3 linked regions of the Hyalangium ruber genome follow. The protein of the gene in region 1 interacts with the protein of each later gene in a pairwise test. Links are inferred from orthologs where the notes say so. Each region holds a gene or a part of one and is shown on either strand. Other genes may lie near its edges. The genes, in order: rlmB, SYV04_RS17940 and tsaE.

What was found.
Region 2: the proteins of rlmB (region 1) and SYV04_RS17940 interact in binary tests that used the Escherichia coli proteins (3 or more experiments, as listed by UniProt). The link is inferred for Hyalangium ruber from one-to-one orthologs.
Region 3: the proteins of rlmB (region 1) and tsaE interact in binary tests that used the Escherichia coli proteins (3 or more experiments, as listed by UniProt). The link is inferred for Hyalangium ruber from one-to-one orthologs.

What each region holds. Positions count from the first base shown.
Region 1 is NZ_JAXIVS010000012.1:316,054-320,280, forward strand. The notes cover bases 754-3,513. They hold rlmB (23S rRNA (guanosine(2251)-2'-O)-methyltransferase RlmB), read right to left. Parts: upstream 2,665-3,513; coding sequence 1,843-2,664; downstream 754-1,842. Other genes in these bases: tuf (elongation factor Tu), read right to left, coding at 754-1,283; SYV04_RS31220 (hypothetical protein), read right to left, coding at 2,670-3,119; SYV04_RS31225 (ATP-grasp domain-containing protein), read right to left, coding at 3,188-3,513. Also shown: more of tuf, read right to left, coding at 93-753; more of SYV04_RS31225, read right to left, coding at 3,514-4,192. UniProt on the Escherichia coli protein: Specifically methylates the ribose of guanosine 2251 in 23S rRNA.
Region 2 is NZ_JAXIVS010000005.1:588,930-591,915, forward strand. It holds SYV04_RS17940 (NAD(P)H-hydrate dehydratase), read right to left. Parts: upstream 2,267-2,986; coding sequence 734-2,266; downstream 1-733. Other genes in the region: SYV04_RS17930 (class II glutamine amidotransferase), read left to right, coding at 1-248; tsaE (tRNA (adenosine(37)-N6)-threonylcarbamoyltransferase complex ATPase subunit type 1 TsaE), read right to left, coding at 261-737; acpS (holo-ACP synthase), read right to left, coding at 2,269-2,646; SYV04_RS17950 (pyridoxine 5'-phosphate synthase), read right to left, coding at 2,651-2,986. UniProt on the Escherichia coli protein: Bifunctional enzyme that catalyzes the epimerization of the S- and R-forms of NAD(P)HX and the dehydration of the S-form of NAD(P)HX at the expense of ADP, which is converted to AMP.
Region 3 is NZ_JAXIVS010000005.1:586,462-590,927, forward strand. Bases 1,468-4,466 are described here. They hold tsaE (tRNA (adenosine(37)-N6)-threonylcarbamoyltransferase complex ATPase subunit type 1 TsaE), read right to left. Parts: upstream 3,206-4,466; coding sequence 2,729-3,205; downstream 1,468-2,728. Other genes in these bases: hutI (imidazolonepropionase), read left to right, coding at 1,468-1,794; SYV04_RS17930 (class II glutamine amidotransferase), read left to right, coding at 1,889-2,716; SYV04_RS17940 (NAD(P)H-hydrate dehydratase), read right to left, coding at 3,202-4,466. Also shown: SYV04_RS17920 (hypothetical protein), read left to right, coding at 1-526; more of hutI, read left to right, coding at 529-1,467. UniProt on the Escherichia coli protein: Required for the formation of a threonylcarbamoyl group on adenosine at position 37 (t(6)A37) in tRNAs that read codons beginning with adenine.

The sequences.
Region 1 (4,227 bases):
CCTGAACTCTTCATACGGCAAGAGGGGAAGGTCGTCTCTCGACCCTCCCCCCGGCACCTGGGTGCCTGTGTGGAACCCTGAAAACCGCCTGACTAGGCGATGACCTCGGCAACGACGCCGGCGCCCACCGTGCGACCACCCTCACGGATAGCGAAGCGCAGCTCCTTCTCCATGGCCACCGGAGTAATGAGCTCCACCTCGATGGCGATGTTGTCGCCCGGCATCACCATCTCCACGTTCTCCGGCAGCTTCACCGTGCCCGTCACGTCCGTGGTGCGGAAGTAGAACTGGGGACGGTAGCCCTTGAAGAACGGCGTGTGACGGCCTCCCTCTTCCTTCGTCAGCACGTACACCTGCGCCTTGAACTTGGTGTGCGGCATGATGCTGCCCGGCTTGGCCAGCACCTGCCCGCGCTCCAGGTCCTCACGCTTCAGACCGCGCAGCAGCGCCCCGATGTTGTCTCCCGCCATGCCCTCGTCCAGCAGCTTGCGGAACATTTCCACACCGGTGATGACCGTCTTCTGCGTCGGGCGGATACCGACAATTTCAACTTCCTCGCCCACCTTGATCTTGCCGCGCTCCACGCGGCCAGTGGCCACGGTGCCACGGCCGGCGATGGAGAACACGTCCTCCACCGGCATCAGGAAGGGCTTGTCGGTGGCGCGCTGCGGGGTGGGGATGTAGCTGTCCACCGCCTCCATCAGCTTGAGGATGGCTCCCTCGCCAATCTCGCCGGCGTCACCCTCCAGCGCCTTGAGCGCGCTGCCGGGGATGATGGGGATCTGGTCGCCCGGGAAGTCGTACTTCTTGAGCAGGTCGCGAACCTCCATCTCCACCAGCTCGCGCAGCTCCGGGTCGTCCAGCATGTCCACCTTGTTCAGGAAGACGACGATGTAGGGCACGCCCACCTGCCGCGCCAGCAGGATGTGCTCGCGCGTCTGGGGCATCGGGCCGTCAGCCGCGGACACCACCAGGATGGCGCCGTCCATCTGCGCCGCGCCCGTGATCATGTTCTTCACGTAGTCGGCGTGGCCCGGGCAGTCGACGTGGGCGTAGTGGCGGTTCTTGGTCTGGTACTCCACGTGGGCCGTGGAGATGGTGATGCCGCGCTCACGCTCCTCGGGGGCCTTGTCGATCTGGTCATAGGCCAGGAACGTGGCGCCGCCCGTCTTGGCCAGCACCTTGGTGATGGCGGCGGTCAGCGACGTCTTGCCGTGGTCCACGTGTCCAATCGTACCGATGTTCACGTGGGGCTTGTTTCGCTCGAACTTCTCCTTAGCCATGACACTCCTCTAGAGAGAAATGGAGCCCTGAACCAGGATTGAACTGGTGACCTCATCCTTACCAAGGATGCGCTCTGCCAACTGAGCTATCAGGGCTTGGAACTGCACAACAACGGGTTGGAGCGGGAAATGGGACTCGAACCCACGACATTCAGCTTGGAAGGCTGACGCTCTACCAACTGAGCTATTCCCGCGTTGACCGATGGAGGGAGATGGATTCGAACCATCGAAGGCGTAGAGCCGGCAGATTTACAGTCTGCTCCCTTTGGCCGCTTGGGTATCCCTCCGTAAGCTTTCCTCTAACCACGACTGCCTACTTCTTACTGCCCCGCTACTTCTTTTCTTCCGTCCGGGCCCTCATCCGCGGCCCCGTCCCTTGGCCGGCGGCGGGACTTGAACCCGCGACCTACTGATTACAAATCAGTTGCTCTACCGACTGAGCTACACCGGCGTTACTCCGGCTGCCCCACCCTACCCCTACCACCCCTCCGGTCACCGTCGGCCACCCGGTTTCCGGCGTCGAAAGGCGGGCCCTTTTAGAGACCCTGACCGCCTAAAGTCAAGGAGATTGATCCCTTGAGCGGCCACCCGACGACAATCCCCCGCCCCGTTGGCGGGCAACCTCGTATAGCAGAATCGCCGCCGAAACGGACGCATTCAGAGAACCGACCTGACCCGTCATGGGAATCCGCAGGCGGAAGTCGCAGTGCTTGAGCACCCCTTCTCGAACCCCTGCTCCCTCGGCACCCACCACGAGCGCCAGCGGACCGTCCAGGCGAGCCTTCCACATGGGCTCATTCCCTTCGGGGTCCGCTGCGGCCGTCCACAGGCCTGCTTCCTTGAGTTCTTCCAGGGCGCGCGAGATGTTCACCACCCGGACGATCGGACAGTGCTCCACCGCCCCCGCCGAGGCCTTGGCTACCACCCCGGTCACCTGGACCGCCCGGTCCTTGCCGATGACGACGCCGTGGGCGCCCAGCGCATGCGCCGAACGGATGATGGCTCCAAAGTTGTGCGGGTCCTGGATGCCGTCCAGCACCACCAGCAGGGGCGGCCTCCCGCTCGCCTGGGCCGCTTCAAGGACGTCGGGCAGTTCGGCGTATCGGAAGCCCCGAAGCTCCGCCACTACTCCCTGATGCACCCCGCCGTCCGCGAGTGTCGCCAAGCGCTCGCGCACCACCCGCTCCACCCGAATGCCCGCATCCCGGGCCCGACTGAGGATCTCCGCCGCTGCTCGAGAGCCGAGCTGCCCTTCGGTGATGTAGAGGCGCTCCACCTCGTCCGAGCGTGCCCGCAGAGCCTCCAGCACGGGGTTCACTCCGTAGACGTAGCGCTGCTCTCGCTCGCGCGGCTCGCTGCTCCGGGGCGGACGGTCACGCATAGGGCCTACTGGACCTCGACTGGAACGGAGACGGTCTTCTGCTGGCGGGCGCAGATCTTCTCCGTGCAGATGAAGAAGGTGAGCTTCGCGTCCACCGTCCCCTGGCCAGCGGCCTCCGCCGTGAAGGGCACCTCGAAGCGCGGATCCACGAACGCCTGCCCCTCGGCCTTCTTCGCCACCGAGTCCGTCCGGGTCAGATCCGCCTTGGCCGGCGCCAGCTGTGTGCCCTTCACCTGCAGCTTCAGCGGGGCCTCGTCCGACACGTGCGCGCCGCCCTTGCTCTTGATGGCGAGCACGAAGACGCCCTTCTCTCCCGCCTTCACCTTCGTGGAGCTACCCTCGGTGCTGACCTCATAGAGCGAAGCGGGATCCACCTCGTCCCCGGCGCGAGCCTGGGTACAAGCGACGGCCACCCACAGGGCAGCGATGGGACCAAGACGACGCAAGTGCAGCATGGGACGTTCTCCTCGTTGACCGGGCAAGCGTATAGCCACCCTTCCGACGCGCTGGGAGACTTTTCTCTTCATCTCCCTCCAGACGACACCTTCCGGGAAGCTCGCCCTGGGACCTTGCGACGGGTCGAGCCCGGCTCACGCTCGGTTGTCCCAACGGCCCCTTCAACCCCCTCGGCAGGCGGCTGATCGATTCGAGGCGCGCCGTTCACCAGCGCCTCCGCCCGCTCGATGAGCGGCGTGGCGAGATCCATCCCCGTGGCGGCCTCCATGTCTGGCAGGGCCGGAGAGCTGTTCACCTCGAAGACCTTGGGCTTCCCCTTCACGTCCAGCATGTCCACCGCCGCGACCTCGAGCCCCACCAGCCGCGCCGTCCGCTCCGCTACCCCACGCCAGGCCTCCGTCAGCTCGGCAGCCTCCAGCCTCGCGCCCTGCGTCAGCGTGTGAGACAGCCGCCCCACCCTCGGCCGGCGCCAGACCGCCGCCACCGCACGCCCTCCTACCACCAGCACCCGCACGTCCTTGCCGGTGTGCTTCACGTACTGCTGCACCACGAGGTTGTGCCCCAGCCCCAGCACGGCCTCCAGCGCCGCCTCCAGCGACTGGAGGCTCTCGCACACCATCACCCCGTGCTTCTCCTGCCCCTGCAGGAGCTTCACCAGCACCGGCACCCCGCCCACCAGCCCCACCATCGCCTTGAGGTCCGCCGCCTCGCGCGCCATCACCGTGGCCGGAATATCGATGCCTTGGGCCGACAGCAGTTGCAGCGAGCGCATCTTGTTGCGCGACTGCGCGATGGCCTGCGCCGTGTTCATCAGCGGCACGCCGCGGATGCCGAACTGGTTCACCACCGCCAGCCCATAGCTGTTGATGGACTGGGCGATGCGCGGGATCACCACGTCACACGGCGGCAGCTTCTTGCGCTTGTAGTAAAGGTTCGCGCTGCGCCCATCCAGGTGCATCTCCACCCGGCCCGGGTTCAGCACGCGCACCTGGTGCCCCCGCTCTCGCCCAGCCTCGACCAGACGCCGAGTGGACGGAATGGAAGCGGAGCGCGAGAGGATCGTGATCTTCATGGGCGGAGGCGGCGTTACCCCTCTTAGTCGCCGCC
Region 2 (2,986 bases), on another replicon or contig:
GCGAGGTGATGGTGGCCACGCGGCGGCACCGCACGCTCTACATCTCCGACGGTCGCCGCTCGTCGACCTGCACGACTTCGGCGCCGATCCGGCACGGCACGCAGCTCAACCAGCTGCTCATCGCCAGCGAGGTGCTGTGCGGCAACCAGACCGCGTGGAACGAGGTCTCCGAGGAGGAGGTCATCGGCGTGGACGGCAAGCTCGTGCTTCACCGCTGGCGCCTGTCGGATCTCGCGGTGGTGGGCTAGCGCCCTTCCGGCTCACGCGAGCCAAGCGGTGAGCAGCTCCGCGGGCCTGGGTCCAAAGGCCTCGGCGTGCAGCTCTCGCGCGTCTTCTCCCGAGGGGCGCAGGGTGATGCGCAGGTACTCGCGCGGCGCCGCCTCGGGGATCCGGTCCAGCCATTCGACCAGCACCGCGCTCTCGCCTCCGAGCAGATCGAGGAAGCCGGTGGCGTACAGCTCGTCATAGTCCGCGATGCGGTAGAGGTCCGCGTGGTGCAGCGGAATGCGCCCGTTGTACGGGTAGACGATGGCGAAGGTGGGGCTGGCCACCTCGGAGCGTGGCACCTGGGCTCCCTGGGCCACCCCGCGCACCAGGTGCGTCTTGCCCGCGCCCAGGTCGCCAATGAGCCCGACGAAGTCCCCCGGCTGGAGCAGCTCGCCCAGCCTCACGCCAAGGCGGTGCGTCTCCTCGGGAGACTCCGAGCGCACGGTGCGCGTCAGGGTCGGCGCGCTCATCGGTCCCACCGCGTCCAGACGTCACAGAGGCCCTTGATGAGATCGGTGGCGATGAGCCCCACCTTCCCGCGCTTGCCCGCCGCGAGGTCTCCCGCGAGGCCGTGGACGTAGACCGCCGCCCAGATGGCATCGGGCACCTGGAAGCCCTGGGCGAGGAACGCGCCGCAGATGCCCGAGAGCACATCTCCCGTGCCTCCGGTGGCCATGCCGGGGTTTCCGGTGGGGTTGATGTAGAGGTCCCCGTCCGCACTCACGGTGAGGGTCCGCGTGCCCTTGAGGACGAGCGTCACCCCGTGCTCCATCGCGAACTCCCGGGCCAACTCCAGGCGGTGGGCCTGGACCTCTTTGGTGGAGCGCCCCGTGAGCCGGGCCATCTCGCCCGGGTGCGGCGTGAGCACGACTTGCCGCTTCGCGCCACGCAAGGCGCTCAGGTCCGTGGCCACGGCGTTGAGCGCGTCCGCATCGAGCACCACGGGCGCCTCCACGCGCGCGAGCAGTTCGGCGATGAGCTTGCCCGTCTCCGGCCCTCGGGGGATGCCCGGGCCGATGACCAGCGCATCCTTGCCCTCGGCCGCGGCCAGCAGGGGCTCCAGGTCCGCGAGGCCCAGGGGCCCCGAGGCCTCCAGCGGAATCCCCATCAGCTCGGGCGCGAAGGACAGGACGGTGTCGACCACCTCCGCGCGGGTGGCCACGGAGACGAGCCCCGCCCCCGAGCGCAGAGCCGAACGGGCCGCCATGGCCGCGGCGCCCGTCTTGCCCCGGCTGCCCGCCACCACCAGCACGTGCCCGTACGTCCCCTTGTGGGAATCCGCACGACGAGGGGGTAGCACGCCACGGGCGTCCGCCTCCTCCACGAGCCTCGGCACCAGCCCGGTGAGGGCATGCAACGTCGCGGGAGAAAGACCGATGTCCACGCGCCGCAGCTCGCCACAGCGAGAGGCGCCCGGCTCCAGCACCTGTCCCCGCTTCAGCAGCCCAAAGGAGACGGTGACGTCTGCCTCCACACACGGCGTGAAGGCCTCACCGGTATCACTCTGAAGCCCGGAAGGGACATCGGCGGCCACCACCTTCGCCCCCGCCGCCCGCCACCCGTCGATGCGATGGATGGCATCCGCGAACTCCCCGGCGGGCGCCCGGCTGAGCCCCGTGCCGAAGAGGGCATCCACCACCACGTCCCCTCTCCCCAGCGTCGGCAGCGCCTCCAAGCCCTGCGCGGTGAAGCCATCGGCCTCGAGCGCTCGCAGGTTGCGCTTCGCCTCGGCCGTCATCTTCGCCCGGTCGCCCACCAGCGCCACGTCCACGCGCGCCCCACCCTCTCGGAGAAAACGCGCGGCCACCAGCCCATCCCCACCGTTGTTGCCCGGCCCGCAGACCACGGAGAAGCGCCCACCCGGGCCCGCCACGCTCCGAGCCGCCTCCGCCAACGCCCGGCCCGCGTTCTCCATGAGCAGCGCCGAGGGCATTCCATGCTGGGCCTCGGCGGCCTGCTCGGCCTCGCGCATCTGTGCGGCGGTGAGGACGCTCTGCATCGCTAGGCTCGCTCCTGCAGGATGACGGTGGCCGCGGCCACCCCCGCGTCATGGGTCATCGTCAGCAGCGCGTCCACCCGCCGCTGCTCCATCACCTCTCGGGCCACGCCGCTCACCACGAACCGAGGCATGCCGGCGCCGCGCACCACCTCCATGTCCCGCCAGCGGATGCCCGGCGGTGCCCCGAGCGCCTTCACCAGGGCCTCCTTGGCGGCGAAGCGCGCGGCATAGGCGCTGGCCGAGTCGGCCCGAGCCCCGCACAGGGCCCGCTCGGCGTCCGTATACACGCGCTCCAGGAAGCGCTGGGCGCGCGGGCCCTGGAGGATGCGCTGGATGCGCTCCACCGAGCAGATATCCATCCCCAGGCCGACGATCGCCATCGCCCTACCCCGGGTTGCGCATCAACTCCAACATCTCACGCACCGCGCGCTCGAAGCCCACCAGCACCGCCCGTCCCACGATGGCGTGCCCGATGTTCAGCTCGTCGATCTCCTTGATACGCGCGACCGGCTGCACGTTGTCGTAGTTGAGCCCGTGTCCGGCGGCCACGCTCATGCCCAGCTTCGCGGCGGCCTTGGAAGCGTCGAGGATGCGGCTCAGCTCCCGCCCCCGCTCGCGCTCGTTGCGCGCCTCGCAGTAGCGCCCGGTGTGGATCTCGATGCGGTCGGCGTCCACCTTGTGCGCCGCGCGCACCTGGTCCAGGTCCGGATCGATGAACAG
Region 3 (4,466 bases), on another replicon or contig:
CTTTGGCGGAGACCAGGCCAGCTTCTCGACGCGGCAGTGGTCGATGGCCTACGACTTCGCCGTCACCCGGCACTTCAACGAGAAGCTCTCCATGCACCTGGGGGTGAATGGAGAGATCTACTACCCGCTGCCGCTGCCGGGCTATGGCGTGTACGGGGGTCTGTCGACCTGGTACGGCACGGAGCAGTTGGGCATCGCCCCCGCGGTCGTGGTGCGGGGGGCCACGGACTTCGGCATCGAGACCCGGGGCGGGCCCGGGAGCATCCTCGGCGCCGAGGCCTCCAGCGCCCTCTACTTCTGCCCGGAGCCGCGGGTCGCCCTGGGACTGGTGCCCTTCTTCGGCGTGCATCAGGTCTTCAACGAGGCGGAGAGCAACACCGCGCTGTACTACGGAGGCGCCTTGGTGTTTCAGATCCCGCTGGGCAAGGTGGACAAGATCGAGTTCTCCGGAGGCTTCGGCCGGGCGAACGTGCTGAGCGAGGCGAGCTGGAACGTCCCCATCGTCGGGGCGCGGTGGGGGCGCTGAGCATGGAGCCGCTGGCGCTGCTCGTCCGCAACACCTCCGAGGTGCTCACCCTGGAGGGCACGCACCGCGAGCCCGCCGAACAGGCGCTCACCGCCCGCCCGCGTGCCTGCGTGGGGGTGCGCGGGGGCCGCGTGGCCTGGGTGGGCCGCGAGGAGGAGCTGCCCCCCGGCGCCGTGGACTCGGGCACCGAGGTGCTGGATGCCCAGGGGTGCATGGTGGGCCCGGGCTTCGTGGATCCGCACACGCACCTGGTCTTCGCGGGCGAGCGCTCCACCGAGTTCGACCTGCGCTGCCAGGGCGCCACCTATCTCGAGATCGCCCAGGCGGGCGGCGGCATCCTCAGCACCGTGCGCGCCACGCGCGCGGCGAGCCAGGAGGAGCTGGTGCGCCTCGCCCTGCCCCGCCTCCAGCGCCTGCTGGAGTACGGCGTCACGACGGCGGAGGTGAAGAGCGGCTACGGGCTCGACGTGGAGAACGAGCTGAAGATGCTGCGCGCGGTGCGCCAGCTCTCGACGCTCTCGCCGGTGGAGCTGGTGCCCACGCTGCTGTGCGCCCACGCGGTGCCGGAGGAGTACAAGGGCCGCCGCGAGGAGTACGTGGAGCTGTGCGTTCGCGAAATCCTTCCCGCCGTGGCGAAGGAGGGCCTGGCGCGCTTCTGCGACATCTTCGTCGAGCAGAGCGCCTTCACCCCGGACGAAGCCCGCCGGCTGCTCATCGCCGCGAAGGCGCTGGGCTTGCGGCCGCGCCTGCACGGAGATCAGCTCACCTCGGGCGGAGGCGCCGAGCTGGCCGCCGAGCTGGGGGCCGCCACCGTGGACCACCTGGAGCAGGTGAGCGAGGCGGGTATCCGTGCGCTGGCCACAGCGGACGTCACCGCCGTCCTGGTGCCTACCTCCACCCTCTTCCTGCGCATGCGCCCCTACGCGCCCGGCCGGAAGCTGCGCGAGGCGGGGGTCAACGTCGCTTTGGGCACCAACGTCAATCCTGGTTCGGCGATGACGGAGAACCTTCCCCTGGCGCTGGGGCTCGCCTGCCTGGAGAACGGGCTGACGGCGGCCGAGGCGTACTGGGCGGCCACCCGAGGCGCCGCGCTGGCGCTGGGCCTGGCCTCTCACGGTCGGCTGGCGGTGGGAGACATTGCCGACCTGGTTGTCTTTTCGTGTTCAAACTACCGGCACCTGCCCTACCACCTCGGAGTGAACCACGCTCGGACGGTGTTGAAAGCAGGCCGTGTTGTCATTCGAGACGGAGTGACACACTGTACTTGAGGGGGGGACCCTCCTTCTTGACAGTTCAGCCCAGGCGGGAGGACATAAAGCCTCTCGTCGGGGCCGGCCGTTATTATTCCGTCGTTCGAGCGCTATGTGCCGCCTGTTTGGATTTCGTTCCTCAGTTCCCGCTGCTGTCCATCCCGCCCTGGTGACGGAGAAGAACTCTCTTGTCATCCAGTCGCGTGAGCACAAGGACGGCTGGGGAATCGCCGCGTATGGAGTCGAGCAGCGCCCCCTCACCGCGCACGGGGTGGGCCCGGCCCACAGCGACCCGGACTTCCACCGGGTGAGCAGCCTGGTGTCTTCCCACACGGTGGTCGCGCACGTCCGGCAGGCCTCCGTGGGAGCCGTCGAGCTGCGCAACTCGCACCCCTTCCTGCTGGGCCGCTGGTCCTTCGTCCACAACGGCACGCTGAAGGACTTCGAGCGGCATCGCTCCTCGGTGGAGGCGCTCATCCGGCCGGATCTGCGCACGAACATTCGCGGGACGACGGACTCGGAGCGCTGCTTCCACATCTTCCTCACCCGGCTGTCGGCGCGCGGGAACGTGGACGACTCGGTGCGGCTGGAGGACGTGGCCAGCGCGCTGGCGGAGACGATGGGGCTGGTGGCCGCCCTCACGGACGAGCCGGGCAAGGATCGCTCGGCGATGAACTTCCTGGTGACCAATGGCGAGGTGATGGTGGCCACGCGGCGGCACCGCACGCTCTACATCTCCGACGGTCGCCGCTCGTCGACCTGCACGACTTCGGCGCCGATCCGGCACGGCACGCAGCTCAACCAGCTGCTCATCGCCAGCGAGGTGCTGTGCGGCAACCAGACCGCGTGGAACGAGGTCTCCGAGGAGGAGGTCATCGGCGTGGACGGCAAGCTCGTGCTTCACCGCTGGCGCCTGTCGGATCTCGCGGTGGTGGGCTAGCGCCCTTCCGGCTCACGCGAGCCAAGCGGTGAGCAGCTCCGCGGGCCTGGGTCCAAAGGCCTCGGCGTGCAGCTCTCGCGCGTCTTCTCCCGAGGGGCGCAGGGTGATGCGCAGGTACTCGCGCGGCGCCGCCTCGGGGATCCGGTCCAGCCATTCGACCAGCACCGCGCTCTCGCCTCCGAGCAGATCGAGGAAGCCGGTGGCGTACAGCTCGTCATAGTCCGCGATGCGGTAGAGGTCCGCGTGGTGCAGCGGAATGCGCCCGTTGTACGGGTAGACGATGGCGAAGGTGGGGCTGGCCACCTCGGAGCGTGGCACCTGGGCTCCCTGGGCCACCCCGCGCACCAGGTGCGTCTTGCCCGCGCCCAGGTCGCCAATGAGCCCGACGAAGTCCCCCGGCTGGAGCAGCTCGCCCAGCCTCACGCCAAGGCGGTGCGTCTCCTCGGGAGACTCCGAGCGCACGGTGCGCGTCAGGGTCGGCGCGCTCATCGGTCCCACCGCGTCCAGACGTCACAGAGGCCCTTGATGAGATCGGTGGCGATGAGCCCCACCTTCCCGCGCTTGCCCGCCGCGAGGTCTCCCGCGAGGCCGTGGACGTAGACCGCCGCCCAGATGGCATCGGGCACCTGGAAGCCCTGGGCGAGGAACGCGCCGCAGATGCCCGAGAGCACATCTCCCGTGCCTCCGGTGGCCATGCCGGGGTTTCCGGTGGGGTTGATGTAGAGGTCCCCGTCCGCACTCACGGTGAGGGTCCGCGTGCCCTTGAGGACGAGCGTCACCCCGTGCTCCATCGCGAACTCCCGGGCCAACTCCAGGCGGTGGGCCTGGACCTCTTTGGTGGAGCGCCCCGTGAGCCGGGCCATCTCGCCCGGGTGCGGCGTGAGCACGACTTGCCGCTTCGCGCCACGCAAGGCGCTCAGGTCCGTGGCCACGGCGTTGAGCGCGTCCGCATCGAGCACCACGGGCGCCTCCACGCGCGCGAGCAGTTCGGCGATGAGCTTGCCCGTCTCCGGCCCTCGGGGGATGCCCGGGCCGATGACCAGCGCATCCTTGCCCTCGGCCGCGGCCAGCAGGGGCTCCAGGTCCGCGAGGCCCAGGGGCCCCGAGGCCTCCAGCGGAATCCCCATCAGCTCGGGCGCGAAGGACAGGACGGTGTCGACCACCTCCGCGCGGGTGGCCACGGAGACGAGCCCCGCCCCCGAGCGCAGAGCCGAACGGGCCGCCATGGCCGCGGCGCCCGTCTTGCCCCGGCTGCCCGCCACCACCAGCACGTGCCCGTACGTCCCCTTGTGGGAATCCGCACGACGAGGGGGTAGCACGCCACGGGCGTCCGCCTCCTCCACGAGCCTCGGCACCAGCCCGGTGAGGGCATGCAACGTCGCGGGAGAAAGACCGATGTCCACGCGCCGCAGCTCGCCACAGCGAGAGGCGCCCGGCTCCAGCACCTGTCCCCGCTTCAGCAGCCCAAAGGAGACGGTGACGTCTGCCTCCACACACGGCGTGAAGGCCTCACCGGTATCACTCTGAAGCCCGGAAGGGACATCGGCGGCCACCACCTTCGCCCCCGCCGCCCGCCACCCGTCGATGCGATGGATGGCATCCGCGAACTCCCCGGCGGGCGCCCGGCTGAGCCCCGTGCCGAAGAGGGCATCCACCACCACGTCCCCTCTCCCCAGCGTCGGCAGCGCCTCCAAGCCCTGCGCGGTGAAGCCATCGGCCTCGAGCGCTCGCAGGTTGCGCTTCGCCTCGG